Regions from separate parts of the Bacteroides zoogleoformans genome, predicted to be linked through region 1. Evidence: riboswitches for the same ligand, from Rfam matches in the RefSeq annotation. Region 1 holds a riboswitch; each other region holds the start of a gene.
The links. A riboswitch is a leader RNA that binds a small molecule or an ion and turns the genes downstream of it on or off. The one in region 1 is predicted to bind cobalamin.
Positions count from the first base shown of each region.

Region 2: another riboswitch for cobalamin. It lies ahead of C4H11_RS10010 (TonB-dependent receptor plug domain-containing protein); the one in region 1 lies ahead of C4H11_RS08790 (ribonucleoside-diphosphate reductase subunit alpha).
Region 3: another riboswitch for cobalamin. It lies ahead of C4H11_RS11210 (TonB-dependent receptor); the one in region 1 lies ahead of C4H11_RS08790 (ribonucleoside-diphosphate reductase subunit alpha).

Region 1 is NZ_CP027231.1:2,128,124-2,132,804, reverse strand. It holds gene C4H11_RS08795 (ribonucleotide-diphosphate reductase subunit beta) at 1-397, opposite strand, end outside; gene C4H11_RS08790 (ribonucleoside-diphosphate reductase subunit alpha) at 413-2,932, opposite strand; cobalamin riboswitch at 3,003-3,220, opposite strand; gene C4H11_RS08785 (hypothetical protein) at 3,612-4,016, shown strand; gene C4H11_RS08780 (YgjP family zinc-dependent metalloprotease) at 4,037-4,681, opposite strand, start outside.
Region 2 is NZ_CP027231.1:2,421,553-2,426,233, forward strand. It holds gene C4H11_RS09995 (S41 family peptidase) at 1-895, opposite strand, end outside; gene C4H11_RS10000 (hypothetical protein) at 1,151-1,384, shown strand; gene C4H11_RS10005 (nucleoside deaminase) at 1,600-2,016, shown strand; cobalamin riboswitch at 2,099-2,288, shown strand; gene C4H11_RS10010 (TonB-dependent receptor plug domain-containing protein) at 2,394-4,373, shown strand; gene C4H11_RS10015 (YncE family protein) at 4,387-4,681, shown strand, end outside.
Region 3 is NZ_CP027231.1:2,680,336-2,685,016, reverse strand. It holds gene cbiB (adenosylcobinamide-phosphate synthase CbiB) at 1-139, shown strand, start outside; gene C4H11_RS11215 (putative transporter) at 168-1,856, opposite strand; cobalamin riboswitch at 2,165-2,373, opposite strand; cobalamin riboswitch at 2,419-2,625, shown strand; gene C4H11_RS11210 (TonB-dependent receptor) at 2,760-4,681, shown strand, end outside.

The DNA of each region.
Region 1 (4,681 bases):
GCATATAGCTGTAGCTCTGGCTGTGTACGCACTCCTGAAAGGCTTGTATGTGCAGACAGAGATTCACTTCGTTTGCCGTGATGTATTCGCTTATGGTAGGCAGGTTGTTGCTTTGAAGCGAGTCGAGGAAAACAAGGAAACTCAGAATCTTGTCGTAGGCCGTGCGTTCGGCTTTCTCCAGATGGGGATAATCCTTTATGTCTTGAGTGAGATTGATTTCTTCGGGTATCCAGAAGTTGTTCATGGCCTGCCGGTACCAGTCGCTCACCCACTTGTAGCGCATGTTGTTGAAGTCGTTCAGATTGGTCGTATTGCCGCCAATCATTTTCCTGAAGCGGAGTTCGATATCGCCTTCGGGATTAAAAAGAGCGTTCTTTTTCAGTTTTTTTATTTCCATAATCGTTCGTTTTGGTTAGGATGCACAACTTTCACATTCTTCTACTTCCAAGGACTTGCTGCGGACGTAATATACGGTCTTCACTCCGCACTCCCAAGCCAGCAGATAGAGATTCAAAAGTTGGCGCATGGTGAATTCGTTGGTGATGTACAGGTTCATGCTTTGCGCCTGGTCTATATGCCGTTGGCGGATGCCCGCAGCACGCACGCTCCACGATTGTTCCAGCAGATAGGCGTCTTTGTAGAGCCAATAGGTTTTGTCGGAGAGGCCGGGCGCCACCCGCGGAAGCATGGCTCCTTTTTTCTCTTCGAGGAAGAAACGTTTCATCACCGGGTCGATGCCCGCCGTGGTTCCGGCAATGATGCCGGTGCTGCTGGTGGGGGCAACGGCCAGAAGATAAGCGTTCCGCATCCCCTCTGTGGCAACGGACGCCGCCAGTTGCCTCCATTGGGGCGAATCGTATCCGCGCTTGACGAAGTAGCTGCCCGTCTGCCAGTCGCTTCCTTCAAAACAGGCGTACTTTCCTTTCTCCTTGGCCAGCTCCATGCTGGCACGGATGGCGGCATAGTTGATGCGCTCGAACACCTTATCCATGAAGCGGAGATGTTCTTCGCTCTCCCAACGGATGCCGCGCAGGGCGAGCGCATGGTGATAGCCGCTGACGCCCAGACCGATGCTGCGGTAGCGGTGGTTCGTGATTTGCGCGAAAGGCAACGGGTAGAAGTTCAAGTCGATGACGTTGTCCAATGCCCGGACCACGGTTGCCACCTTTTCCTGCATGCGCTCCTCATCCTCCAAAGGCAAGTGCCCCAACGAGAGGCTGGCAAGGTTGCAGACCACAAAGTCGCCGGGGCGGACCGTCTTCACCACCACCGTATCGCCATCCGTCGTCCGGATATCGGTAGAGACGGATTCGATGGCCGACATGTTCTGCGCTATCTCCGTGCAGAGGTTGGAGCAGTAGATGATGCCTTTATGGGGATTGGGGTTGGCCCGGTTCACCGTATCACGGTTAAAAGTAAAGGGTGTGCCTGTCTCCACGGCGGAACGGAGTATCAGCCTCACGATGTCTTTCAGGCTCATGCTGCGGCGGGATAGGCGCGGGTCGTTCACGCAGTCCCGATACCTCCGCTCCCACTCTTCTCCGTAATAATCTTCGAGGCAATAGCCTTTCACGGTCATGATTTCATTGGGGCAGAACAGGTGCCATTGGTTGTTCAGGTCTTCTTTCGCCATCTGCCAGAAGAGGTCGGGATAGCACACGGCGGGAAAAATGTCGTGCGCCTTCATGCGGTCGTCTCCGTTGTTGGTGCGGAGCTGCAAGAATTCGGGCAGGTCTTTGTGCCAAACATCGAGGTAGACGGCCACGGCACCCTGCCGCATTCCCAATTGGTCGACGGCCACGGCAGTGTCGTTCACCAGCTTCATCCAGCGGATGACACCTCCGGCCACGCCTTTGAAGCCCCGGATGTTTCCACCCGTGGCGCGCACCTTGCCGAAGTACATGCCCATGCCGCCGCCGAACTTGCTTACGGTGGCAAAGTTGTCGATGCTGCGGTATATGCCTTCGAGGCTGTCGGGCACGGTATCGATAAAGCAACTGGAGAGCTGATGGTAGGGCTTCCGGGCATTGGAAAGGGTGGGCGTTGCCATGGTCACTTCCAGCAGGCTCAGCATATCGTAGAATTTCTTCACCCACTGCAACCGGTCGTGCTTTTCGGGCAGGGCCAGATGCAAGGCGATGCCCAGAAACATTTCCTGCACCGACTCCATCAGCTCCGCCGAGCGTGTGCGGATGAGGTATCGCTTATAGAGCAAGTCCAGCCCCGAATAGTTGAAGAGCTTGTCGCGTTCGGGACGGATAAAGCCGAAGGCCATTTCTATCTCTTGCCTCGAATAGGCATTGAGTATATAGCTGCCGTACAAAGCCTCGTCCGTGAGATAGCATAGTTTGTCGTAGTAGGATTGGACATCCGCTTTCTCCGTCTGCACTTTCAGTTCTTTCGTCATACGGAAGTTGAGCAGCCGGGCGGCGATAAACTCCCAGTCGGGAGCTTCCTGCGTGGTGAGTTCCACGGCAGCCTTGATGAGCATCGCCAGCCGTTCTTCGGCCGCCATGTCGGGCTTGCAGAAGCCTGCGAACTTCTCGGCCAAGACGTTCAGGCTGTATTCACTTCCCGGAAAGTCGTTTTGTATCTCTTTCAGCACATCGACTATGGCCTCGTCTTTTGTTCCATTGACAATCTGCGTGAGGGCTTTCCTCCGTTCGGTGCGCTGCCAGCGATAAAGTATGTAGCTTTTGGCCTCGGCATAGAAGCCGTGTTCCATCAAACTGCGCTCCACCTCGTCCTGAATGCACTCCACCGCACGTTTGTCTTCGTTCCGGTTCAAGAACTGCTCCACTTCATCGGTTACGGCATGAAGGGCTTCGTCAGTAATGTCCTTGCCCGTGCCAACAAAACTTTTGCGTATGGCAATGGCTATTTTCTCTCTGTTATAGGACTCCACAGTCCCATTCCTTTTAACTATCTGCATGTGATGTTTTTAGATTTGAATAAAAATACTCGTACACAGTTTGCCACCGTTCCCTAATCCCACGAGCGGAACCGGCTTTTCGAGAATGGCAGGTCTTCTGACTGACTCCTCGTTTCCAACGCCTTCCCGCAATCTCAAACGCTGTTTTCAAGAATGCAGTGGCAACAGGTTGTGCCGGAAATTTCGGCGGAGCTTCACAGCAGCGGGACTGTCCGGGATTTCCACCCGATTCCCTTTTAATCCGGACGGCGGGAAAATCCGCCCGAAACCATTGTGGGGCAAAGATAGCACAAATTGTAATTATTACATTATTAAATCTACTTAAAAGTACAGATTCCCACTCTCGGAAAGAAAAGGCATTCACTGCGAAAAATATTACCAAAAAAAGAGCGCTTGAAAGAGGCAAGAGAAGACGAAAAAGAAGAAAGAGGATCAGTTCCGTATCGAGGCTACCTAAGTCCTATACTTAGGGTATCTATATAATACTTTGGTCAACCCCTCTCAGAAGTGTTTCTGGCGAGGGATGGAGCGCATCCCCGTTTCTCTCGAAGAAAGAGGTTTCGGGCATGATAAACAATCGGTACATCCGCTCCCCTTTCCTCATTCTATTATACACTGAAAAGCAGTCAATCCGAATTTATTCGCTACATTTGCAGCATTCTCTAAACAAACTCCAACTATGACACACCGTCTGAACACCAACAAGCAGTTTATGGTAGGTAACGGCATCCTTGCTTTCGCCGTGATTTTTGTAGTCGTCATCTTCGTTTACATGAGTATGAGGTTGCAGCAAAAGAAAGAGGAGAACCGAAGCTTCGCAGAGACATACACCATCACACTGACCAAAGGGTTCGCCGGTGACTCGCTCTCCCTGCTCGTCAACGACAGCCTGCTGACAAAGCTGAGAATCACGGAAGAACCGTTTGAAATGGAAGTGAAGCGCTTTGCTGAACAAAGCGCACTGATGATTGTGGACAACCTCACCGACCGGCTCTTCTTGTTTGAATTGAGCGAGAAGGGAGGCAACTACCGGTTCGAAAAAGAGAACGGAGAGGTGAAACAACTGTCGCAGACGCAGGACTGACAGCCGGAGGCACGCACACCTCAAAACTCCGTGCGATATTGCTTCAATTCCATGCGCAAGGCTTCCGCTCTGCCCTCCGTCAGCTTGTCTAATAAAGCCCAAAAGCGTTCGCCGTGGTTCATTTCGCGGGTATGCGCCAACTCATGAAGCAATACGTAATCTATCAGATGCTTGGGAAGAAGAACCAAATAATAGGAAAGATTGATGTTGCCACGCATGGAACAACTGCCCCAACGCCCGCTGCTGGAGTTAATCTTCACACTCTTATAAGGCAGGTTGTGCTTCACGGAAAGCATATACAGACGGGGAGGAAGAACAATCTTCGCATTACGCCGCAGGGCCTCCTCAATCACCTTGCGCAACCAAGATTGCAGGTTTCTGTCCGAGAAATCCGCATCCGGCGGACAGATAATCTCCATTTCGCCTAACTCCGAACGGGACAAGAAACGTGCCCTCTGCCCTGCCACCAAAGTCAGCTTAAAGAACTCCGTATCGATACGGTAATCCAAATCTATCAACTTGCGGTTCTGTTTCTCTCCGGCAGCCCTCAAGCGCGGACGAAGCTCCTCCAAAGCTCTCTTCACCTCGGCAAGAGACGTTCCGGGAGGCACCGTGACGTGGACACCGTCTTCCCTCGTCCGAAAGATGAGACGACGCGCACGGGC
Region 2 (4,681 bases), 290 kb from region 1:
CTTTCAACTTTCCTTTTATAATCTCCATTTCCGTTAAGGTGAGAGATGAAATGGCATCCGGCATCTGCAATGCGTAATATTTACCTATCCAATTGCTTTCGTTTAGCCTTTCATTGTTTACCTTGCCGATTATGGAGCCTCGCTTCAGGTCTGCGGCCGTAGCGGGTGAGTCGGGATATACACCTTGTATGACGAAGCAAACAGAGTCTTTGCCTATACCGAAAGGAGTGATGCCCGTGATGCCGAAGCTATAGCTGAGTTCTTTTTCCACCAGCTTGGCACGGGTCTTGGTGACGGGGTTTTTCTTTCGAATATAAGAGAAGAGCCTGTAGTAGGTGTTCCCATCATCTCCTTTGTATGGCTTCTTATCCAAGGTGTTGGTTTTCATGGACTTCAGAGACTCATAGAAGAAGTCTTCATAATTCTTCGTATAGTCAAGGGTCAATGTCTTGTATTCATCGTTCCACAGATAGTTTGCTTTTAGATACTCGGCCACCTTGATATTGACCTTCATGTCTTCTGTGGCGGGGGCTTCACCGATGTTTTGCTTTACATCAAAGTTTATGGTGGAATATCCGTCCACTTTGATGCTGATGGTCGAAGTACGCACCTCGGAGGTGCCGGTGGTTGTTGAAAGCTTCAACGTGCTTGGCCCTTTTTCGCCCGACGGAGTAAGTATGGTGCACCAATCAGAGTTCGTGGTAGCCGTCCATTTGGCCGCAGCATTGAATGTGACGGACAATATTTCGCCCGGAGTAATTTCTACCGCCTTTCCTTCTTGCCAGCTTTGGCCGGTTATGCCGGGCTGAATGGCGTCGTCATCATCGTGGCACGAACCAAGACCTATTGTTGTCAATGTGAACAGGATGAAAATAAAATAATGTTTCAGTTTCATTTTTCTAAGTTTTTTAATGGCTCCCAAAAATACATATTTAATCGTTAAGTAGAAATGATTCTAAGAAAAACTTATGATTTGGCGAGCGGTTGATTTCAATTTGCTGTCAAAATACCGGCCGGCAGAAACACTATAGCCTTTCTCTTGTCCCGACGCCTTATTTGTTCGATAAACATTCCTGTAGGTTGTCCGGGGCGTAAAAAACATGCCGGTTCGTTTTGTTTTTGCGGAAGTAAAAGTAATTTTGCAAAAGAAATGAGAAAGAGAGACAAAGCGTGTGTGAAAGCAACGCCCGAAGAACCGAAACGCGAGCAGCGCATGGTCTGCCTGATGAGCGAAGAAGAACAGCGGATTGTGGACCGTTATCTGGAAAAGTATAAGATAACGAACAAGTCGCGTTGGCTGCGCGAGACTATCCTCATGTTCATCCATAAAAACATGGAAGAGGATTATCCGACCTTGTTCGGCGAACATGATATGAGGAGGTGAAGGAACCTTTGCCGTATCAAAACCCTGTCGGAGCCGTACCTGCTCCGTATCTATAGGAGCGGAGGTTATGCGGAGGTTATACGGAGTTGATACGGAGTTGATACGGAGGATATACGGAGGTTATACGGAGCTGATACGGAGGATATGCGGAGCAAGAATGAATGAGGACAAACCGATAGAATAAATCAGATATTTTCGTGGACGATACATTTTATATGAAGCAGGCGCTTCTTGAAGCGCAAAAGGCCGGTGAGCGGGGAGAGGTTCCCGTGGGGGCTGTAGTGGTATGCAAGGATCGCATCGTGGCCCGTGCACATAACTTGACGGAAACATTGACCGACGTCACGGCTCATGCCGAGATGCAGGCCATCACTGCCGCTGCCGCGACTCTTGGAGGGAAATACCTGAACGAATGTACGCTTTATGTCACGGTGGAACCTTGTGTGATGTGTGCCGGCGCCATCGCTTGGGCGCAAGTGGGACGCTTGGTGTTTGGCGCCGAAGACGCGAAGCGGGGATATCTGCATTATGCGCCGCAAGCATTGCATCCCAAAACGGCAGTGCTGAAAGGAATACTTGCAGAAGAGTGTGCCGGATTGATGAAAGAGTTCTTTATTGCGAAGCGTCGCTGACTTATGATTTTTTCTTAAAAAAACTTTGCTGTTTTTAAGAAAAAATCATACCTTTATACCGCATTTGGTTCATCGCGTTTGTTGGATTTTGTCCTGCTTGGGACTTTCAATTTCACACAACCGGATGATTAAAAGGGAATCGGGCGTAAATCCCGAACTGTCCTGCAGCTGTAAGTCGCGTTTCCGGGCAAGCACAATGTCACTGAGATTCTTGGGAAGACGTTTGCCACCGGGCGACAAGTCAGAAGACCTGCCTTTGCGTTGTCATTCAAAGCACCCTCGGGATGGGCTAAGATTGAAAAATGTCAAGAAGAATATTCATACGTAGCAAGCGCCTGCTATCGGCGCTTGCATTGTGTACACTCGCAGAGTGTGCCATGGCACAGCGTGTCGGGGGGACGGACAGACCGAGCCGCCTCGACAGTATCCAACATCTATCGGAAGTAGTCATCACCGCCCGGCAGACCGGGCATGCCGTTATCCCCGTACAACAACTCTCGGGCAAGGAGCTTCAACGACTGAGCGTTCACAGCGTGGCCGACGCCATGCGTTACTTCGCAGGTGTACAAATCAAGGACTATGGCGGTATCGGCGGACTGAAAACCGTCAACGTGCGTTCTTTAGGCACCAACCATACGGGAGTTTTCTATGATGGCGTACAACTGGGCAATGCGCAGAACGGTCAGATAGATTTAGGCCGCTTTTCACTCGATAATATGGAGGCTCTGCAACTCTACAACGGGCAAAAGTCCACCATTCTGCAACCCGCCAGAGATTTCGCATCGGCATCGGCCGTCTATCTGCAGACACGCAAGCCCGAATTTGCCGGGAAAGACAAGAAAGATAACCTCAATATTGCACTCAAAGCCGGGTCGTTTGACACCTATAACCCTTCTGTCCTGTGGGAACATAAGCTTTCCGACAACCTCAGCTCCCAGCTCAGCACCGAGTATATGACTACTTCGGGACGCTACCGTTTCCGCTATGCCAAAAAGAACGGATACGATACCACCGAGGTACGCCATAACGGCGATGTGCGTGCTTTTCGTATGGAGACAGCTTTGTTCGGCCGGATTCCCCGCGGCGAGTGGCGTGCCAAGGTTTATTTCTACAACAGCGAACGCGGCTTCCCCGGTGCCGCCGTGCGCGAAGAACCCGGCAAGTTCCGCCATCAAGACCGTCAATGGGACACCTCGGTGTTCGGACAAGGTTCGCTGCGCCGCCAATTCACCGACCGTTATACACTGCTTGCAAATGTCAAAGCGGCTTACGATTACCTGCACTATCTCAGCGACCCGCGGCTGGATGTGACCACGATGTACACCGACAACCATTATCGCCAGACCGAAGCCTACTTCTCGGCCTCGCACCTCTATGATGTATGCGAATGGTGGTCGGTCTCCCTCTCCAACGACATACAGTACAACCATCTTAATGCAGACCTCGTGAACTTTGTCTATCCTACACGGTGGACGTTTCTATCCGCCCTGTCTGCAAGTCTGCATTGGGACAGGCTCTCCGCACAATTCTCGCTGCTCCATACTTATGCCGCCGACCATACCCGCAAGAGCGGCGGGGCGGCCGGCGATAAAAGCAAGCTGACTCCCACCGTGGCATTCAGCTACAAGCCATTCGTCACCTCGACCGACCAACTTGCACTTCGCGCTTTCTACAAACGCATATTCCGCATGCCCACGTTCAACGACCTCTATTATACCTTCATCGGCAACAAGGAATTGAAGCCCGAATACACCACGCAGTACGACGTCGGGCTTACATACGGCAAGTCCCGGCCCGGCCGCATCCTCAAAAGGATAGAGTTGCAAGCCGACGGCTACTACAACGAAGTGGAGGATAAAATCGTGGCTATGCCCACCAGCAACCAGTTCCGCTGGACAATGATGAACTTCGGCTTGTGCCATATTTGGGGACTTGATGCCTCGGTAAAGGCAGACTGGCGCTTGGGAAAGGCCGATGTGTCTTCTCACGTCACATACACTTACAACAAGGCGATGGACCATACGGACAAGAAAAGCCGCTTCTACGGCGGACAATTGCCCTACGTCCCGTGGCATGCCTTTTCGGCCATCATCACCGCCGCCTATCGCCAATGGACGGCCAATTACAGCTTCATCTACACCGGCGAGCGCTACGAGGCGAGCGCCAACATTCCGGAGAATTACACCAAGCCGTGGTATACCAGCGACCTGTCGCTGTCGTGCAGTTTCCCTTTCCGCAGGTGGGTGTTACGAGTTACGGCCGAAGTCAATAATATCTTCAATCAGCAATACGAAGTGGTGCAGTGCTATCCCATGCCGGGTACTAACTTCAAGATAAAACTGAACGTCATCATATAAAAAAGGAGGAAATATGGAGAAACTCTTAAGGTATTTTCTGTTTTGCTTTGCACTCAGCCTGTCAGTATCTGCCTGCCGCAGCGACGACGAGAACATCATCCCTCATCAGGAGGAGCAGGTGGAGCCCTCGCCGGAGGATCTAAGCACCGACATTAAAGGGTTCTTCCTGCTCAACGAGGGGAACATGGGATCGAACAAGTGCACCCTCGACTACTACGACGCCTTGACGGGCAAGTACATCCGCAATATTTATGCGCAAGCCAATCCGGGTGTGGTGCAAGAGTTGGGCGACGTGGGCAACGACATAC
Region 3 (4,681 bases), 550 kb from region 1:
GGTGTGGAAACCTTACATCGGAACCAATCCCCGGACGCTGACAACAGAAGATATGCAATTGGCCGTACGCATCAATCGTCGTGCCGAGTCTTTGATGATTCTGCTTGTCATCCTGTCCGCCACACTGCTATACTTGTGAAGTCAAGAGCCGGATAAAATTTATATCCTCACCCCAACACCAGTATCAGCATCTGAGCCGTGAGCACCCGCAGAAACATGGTCAACGGATAAACCGTGGCATAGCCTACGGCAGGAGCGTCGCAAGAGGTCAGTTCCGAAGAATAGGCCAATGCCGGCGGATTGGTGTTCGCACCGGAAAGCACACCGATGAGCGTGAAATAATTCAGCTTCCATAAATAACGTCCCACCACGCCGGCAATGAGCAAAGGCAACACCGTGATGATGGCGCCATAAGCAATCCACACATAACCGCCTTCATGAATGATGGTATCTACAAAACCTTTTCCTGCCCCGAGTCCCACACAAGCCAGAAAGAGAGAAATCCCGATTTCGCGTATCATCAGATTGGCGCTCATCGTGGTATAAGTTATCAGCTTGTAGCGCGGCCCGAAACGGCTGATAAGAATGGAGACGATGAGCGGTCCTCCCGCCAGTCCCAGCTTCACGGGTTGCGGAATGCCGGGAAACATGAAAGAAATGCTTCCCAATATACAGCCCAAGGCAATGCCCAGAAAGATGGGAATGAGATTGGGATGGTTCAGCCGCTTCAACGAGTTGCCCAGCACCTTCTCGGCATGCCCCATCGCAAGTTCGCTGCCCACAACCGTCACCCGGTCACCCATCTGCAATTGCAGGTGCGGGGCCGCCACCAAATCGACGCCCGAACGGTTCACGCGCGTGATGCTCGCTCCGAAATTCTTGCGTATCTTCAGTTGCGCCAGCGACTTACCGTTCAGCTCGGGTTTGGTGATAAGAAAACGGCGGGATATCAGCTTCTTGTCCACCTTCTCCCACTCCACCGTGATTCTTCTGCCCAGAAAGGCGATGATAGCCTCCACGTCCTTGGGGTCGGCAATGAAGAGAATCTCGTCTCCTACATGCAGCACCGTGTCGGCACTTGCCAGCTCCGCTTCTCCGTCGCCTCCGCAATGGCGTATGCGCGAGATGACAAACGCGCGGTTCAGCAACGGCTTCGCCTCTTTTATCTTCTTGCCTTCTATGGCTTCATTGCGTATCTCCACAGAGACGGGGCTGACCGTCAGCTCCTGCTGCTGCCCCAATCCGCATTCGGCTTCCTTCTCTTCCCTGCCCGCATCTACACGGAACAGAAACTTCAGTGCCAGCAGTGACAGAATGCAGCCGATGACGCCCAACGGATAGGCCACGGCATAGCCCAAAGCTATTTCAGGCGCGTCTGCTCCGCTCAAGTCACTGTTGGCTTGCTGGGCGGCACCCAGCCCCGGAGTGTTCGTCACTGCCCCGGACAAGATACCTACCATTGTGGTAATGGGTATATCTGTAAGTATATGAAGCAGGACGGCAATCAGTACGCTGACGAAAACAGCCAGCATGGCCAGCATATTCAGCGTAAGCCCGCCTTTTTTGAAAGCAGAGAAAAAACCGGGGCCTACTTGCAGGCCGATGGAATATACAAAGAGAATCAGTCCGAACTCCTTCAGGAAGTGCAGCAGATGTTCGTCCAGATTCAAGTTGAAGTGCCCGAAAACGATACCCACAAACAATATCCAAGTGACACCCAACGAAATGCCCGCCACCTTCACCTTTCCCAACATAATGCCGAAAGCGATGACGAGTGCCAGAATAAGAACGGAGTGAGCCACTCCACCTCCCCAAAGATCGGGATAACCCTCAAAAAGGTTTCTTAATAAATCCATAGTTTCTAAATTATTATATTAAAACAATCGATAATCGGGCTTTGAGAAAGAATGTAAAGTATCCCCACAGAAATCACTTCTCCGGGGATACACACTTTACACATTGAAACAGCTATTAATATAGGCCTATTGCCGTGTTTTCCCTGCCATCAGCCATAGACTGATTCAATATCGGGTTCGATTTCATTTGAGTATATCGCACTCTACGGTGCACTAAAATGCAGACATGCCCCGGTTGCAGGCATACCTTTCAAAATCCGAATGTTGACAATTGTTCCTTGCACTGTCTTCCTAATCCCACGAGTAAAGGCAGCATTTAATGAATGGCAGGTCTTCTGACTGACTCCTAATCTTGAAGCCTTCCCGATACATGCGGTGCAAGTATCAGTGGCAAAGGTTCTTTTCAAGACATCAACAGAGCTTCACAGCAGCGGGACTGTCCGGGATTCACACCCGATTCCCTTTTAATCCGAATGACGGAAACGTTCATCCGGAACCGATTCAAACGCAAAGATAATGGAAATAGTAAGCAATACAAAAAAAAGACGTTTATTTTTTTCTTATCTTTGCCGCCGGTTTTGGTTCGCATCCTCCATTCCATGGAGAGAAACGCGATGAAAAGGGAATCAGGTGCAAATCCTGAACAGACCCGCTGCTGTAAGTCCTTTCAACATCTTTGAGTATTCTGCAAGCCACTGTCCGCCGATAAGGACGGGAAGGCATTCAAAGAGGGATAAGTCAGAAGACCTGCCAAGACGATACGGTTTTAGCGCTTTCGGGAAGAATAAAGCAACAAAACATCGAGTCGAGGTTTTCCTGTTTCATTTTATAATGAGAGAATCTTTCTCTTTGTTCTTTTTCGCCTCCTTTGAAAGTAAGTTTATAATGCCTAAAGGAATCGGAATGAGAATAACCGCCTATCTGTCATTGATATTCATCATGCTGCTGCCTGCCTGTATTACGGCGCAGAATAAAGTCACTCTATCCGGGAAAGTCACCGACCGGAACGGAAGTCCCATCGCTCAGGCTGCCATTGCCGTAGAGGGCACAACGTATGGGACGTATTCCGATGACTCCGGCAGATATTCGCTGCAAGTGGCTGCGGGCAGACACACCTTCGTGGCCTCCTTTTTGGGCTATCACGCCGTGAAGCAGTCTCTTGACATCCGGCAGGACAAAAAGCTTAATTTCACATTGCAGGAAAATGCCGTGGCGCTGAATGCCGTAGAAGTCTATGGCAAAACCCGGACGCAGAAAATCAAGGAAGGCGCTTTCACCGTCAGTGCCCTCGACGTAAAGCCGATGGTAAATTCGTTGAATAACCTTAATAATCTGGTGAACCGCACAACCGGCATCAAGGTCAGAGAGGAAGGCGGGGTCGGCTCTGACTTCGATCTCTCCATCAACGGGATGTCCGGCAACTCCATCCGCTATTTTCTGGACGGAATGCCGCTGGATGCCAAAGGAAGCGGCGTTTCATTGGCAAATCTGCCGGTCAATATCATAGACAGGATTGAAATATACAAAGGCGTGGTTCCGGCATTTCTGGGAGCCGATGCACTGGGAGGCGCCATTCATATCATTACGAGGCAGGAAAAGAAACATTTTCTGGATGCTTCTTACAGCGTCGGCTCTTTCCACACCCACCGCGCCGACCTCAACGCGCAAATCGCAGAACCCAAGACAGGGCTTATCATCAGGCCTACCGCAGGTGTGAACTATTCGAAGAACGACTATCGGATGAAAGACGTAGAGATGCGCGACGAAAGCGGAGATAACTTCATCATCGGCAATCCCAAACGCTTCCACGATGCCTACTTCTCGCTGTGGGGGCAGATAGAGGCCGGAGTAACCGGAAAAAAATGGGCGGACGAGCTCTTCGTCTCAGCTTCTTATTCCCGGACAGACAAGGAATTGCAGACAGGCTCCGTACAGAGTAAGGTGTATGGAATGGCCGAAAGGAAGTCGGACGCATGGAACGTGGCGGCACGCTATCGCAAACGGCATTTCATTCTGAAAGACATGCAGTTGAGCGCCTCCTTCTCTCATACCCGGGATCATTCCCTGACCATCGACACTGCCTACCGCAAGTATTACTGGGATGGCGGCTACATTGTGAGCCAGCGCAACGAGATTATGGGCAGACAACCTTCCATGCGCCACTACAAAAGGCCGCTGACCATCATGCGCACCAACCTCGACTATCGGCTGAACGACCGCCATAACCTCAACCTGAACTATCACTTGAGCCGCATCGGAAACGACCGGTACGATGAGATCGACGAAGAGTTCACGCCTTCGAACGACGCCGTGACCAAACACATCATAGCCCTTTCCTACAACCAATTGCTGCTTGATGGGAAGATGAACAACGTGTTCTTTCTAAAAGATTACATCAACCACCCGAACATCCGACAGACCGACCGGCCCGGTGTCACAGGTTCCCGAAATGTGCAAGGCTCCACCACCCGCAACTATGCAGGTTACGGCGCCGGAGCAAGATATACCGTGGCCGAACCTTTGTCCGTCAAAGCATCCTACGAGCACAGCGTAAGGTTGCCGGTGGCCCGCGAACTGCTCGGCAACGGTACCACCATCTATGCCAACGTGGCCCTGAAACCGGAAAGCAGCGACAACCTCAACGTCTCACTGTTCGGCACATGGCACCCCTATGCCGGACATACGGTTTATTACGAAGCCGCCGCCTTTCTGCGAAACGTGGACAATTATATCCAAACCACCGTAGCCGAAAAAGAGGGAACCATGCAATACACCAACGTGCCAGCAGTACATATCAAAGGCCTGGAAGGAGAAGTGCGTTATGA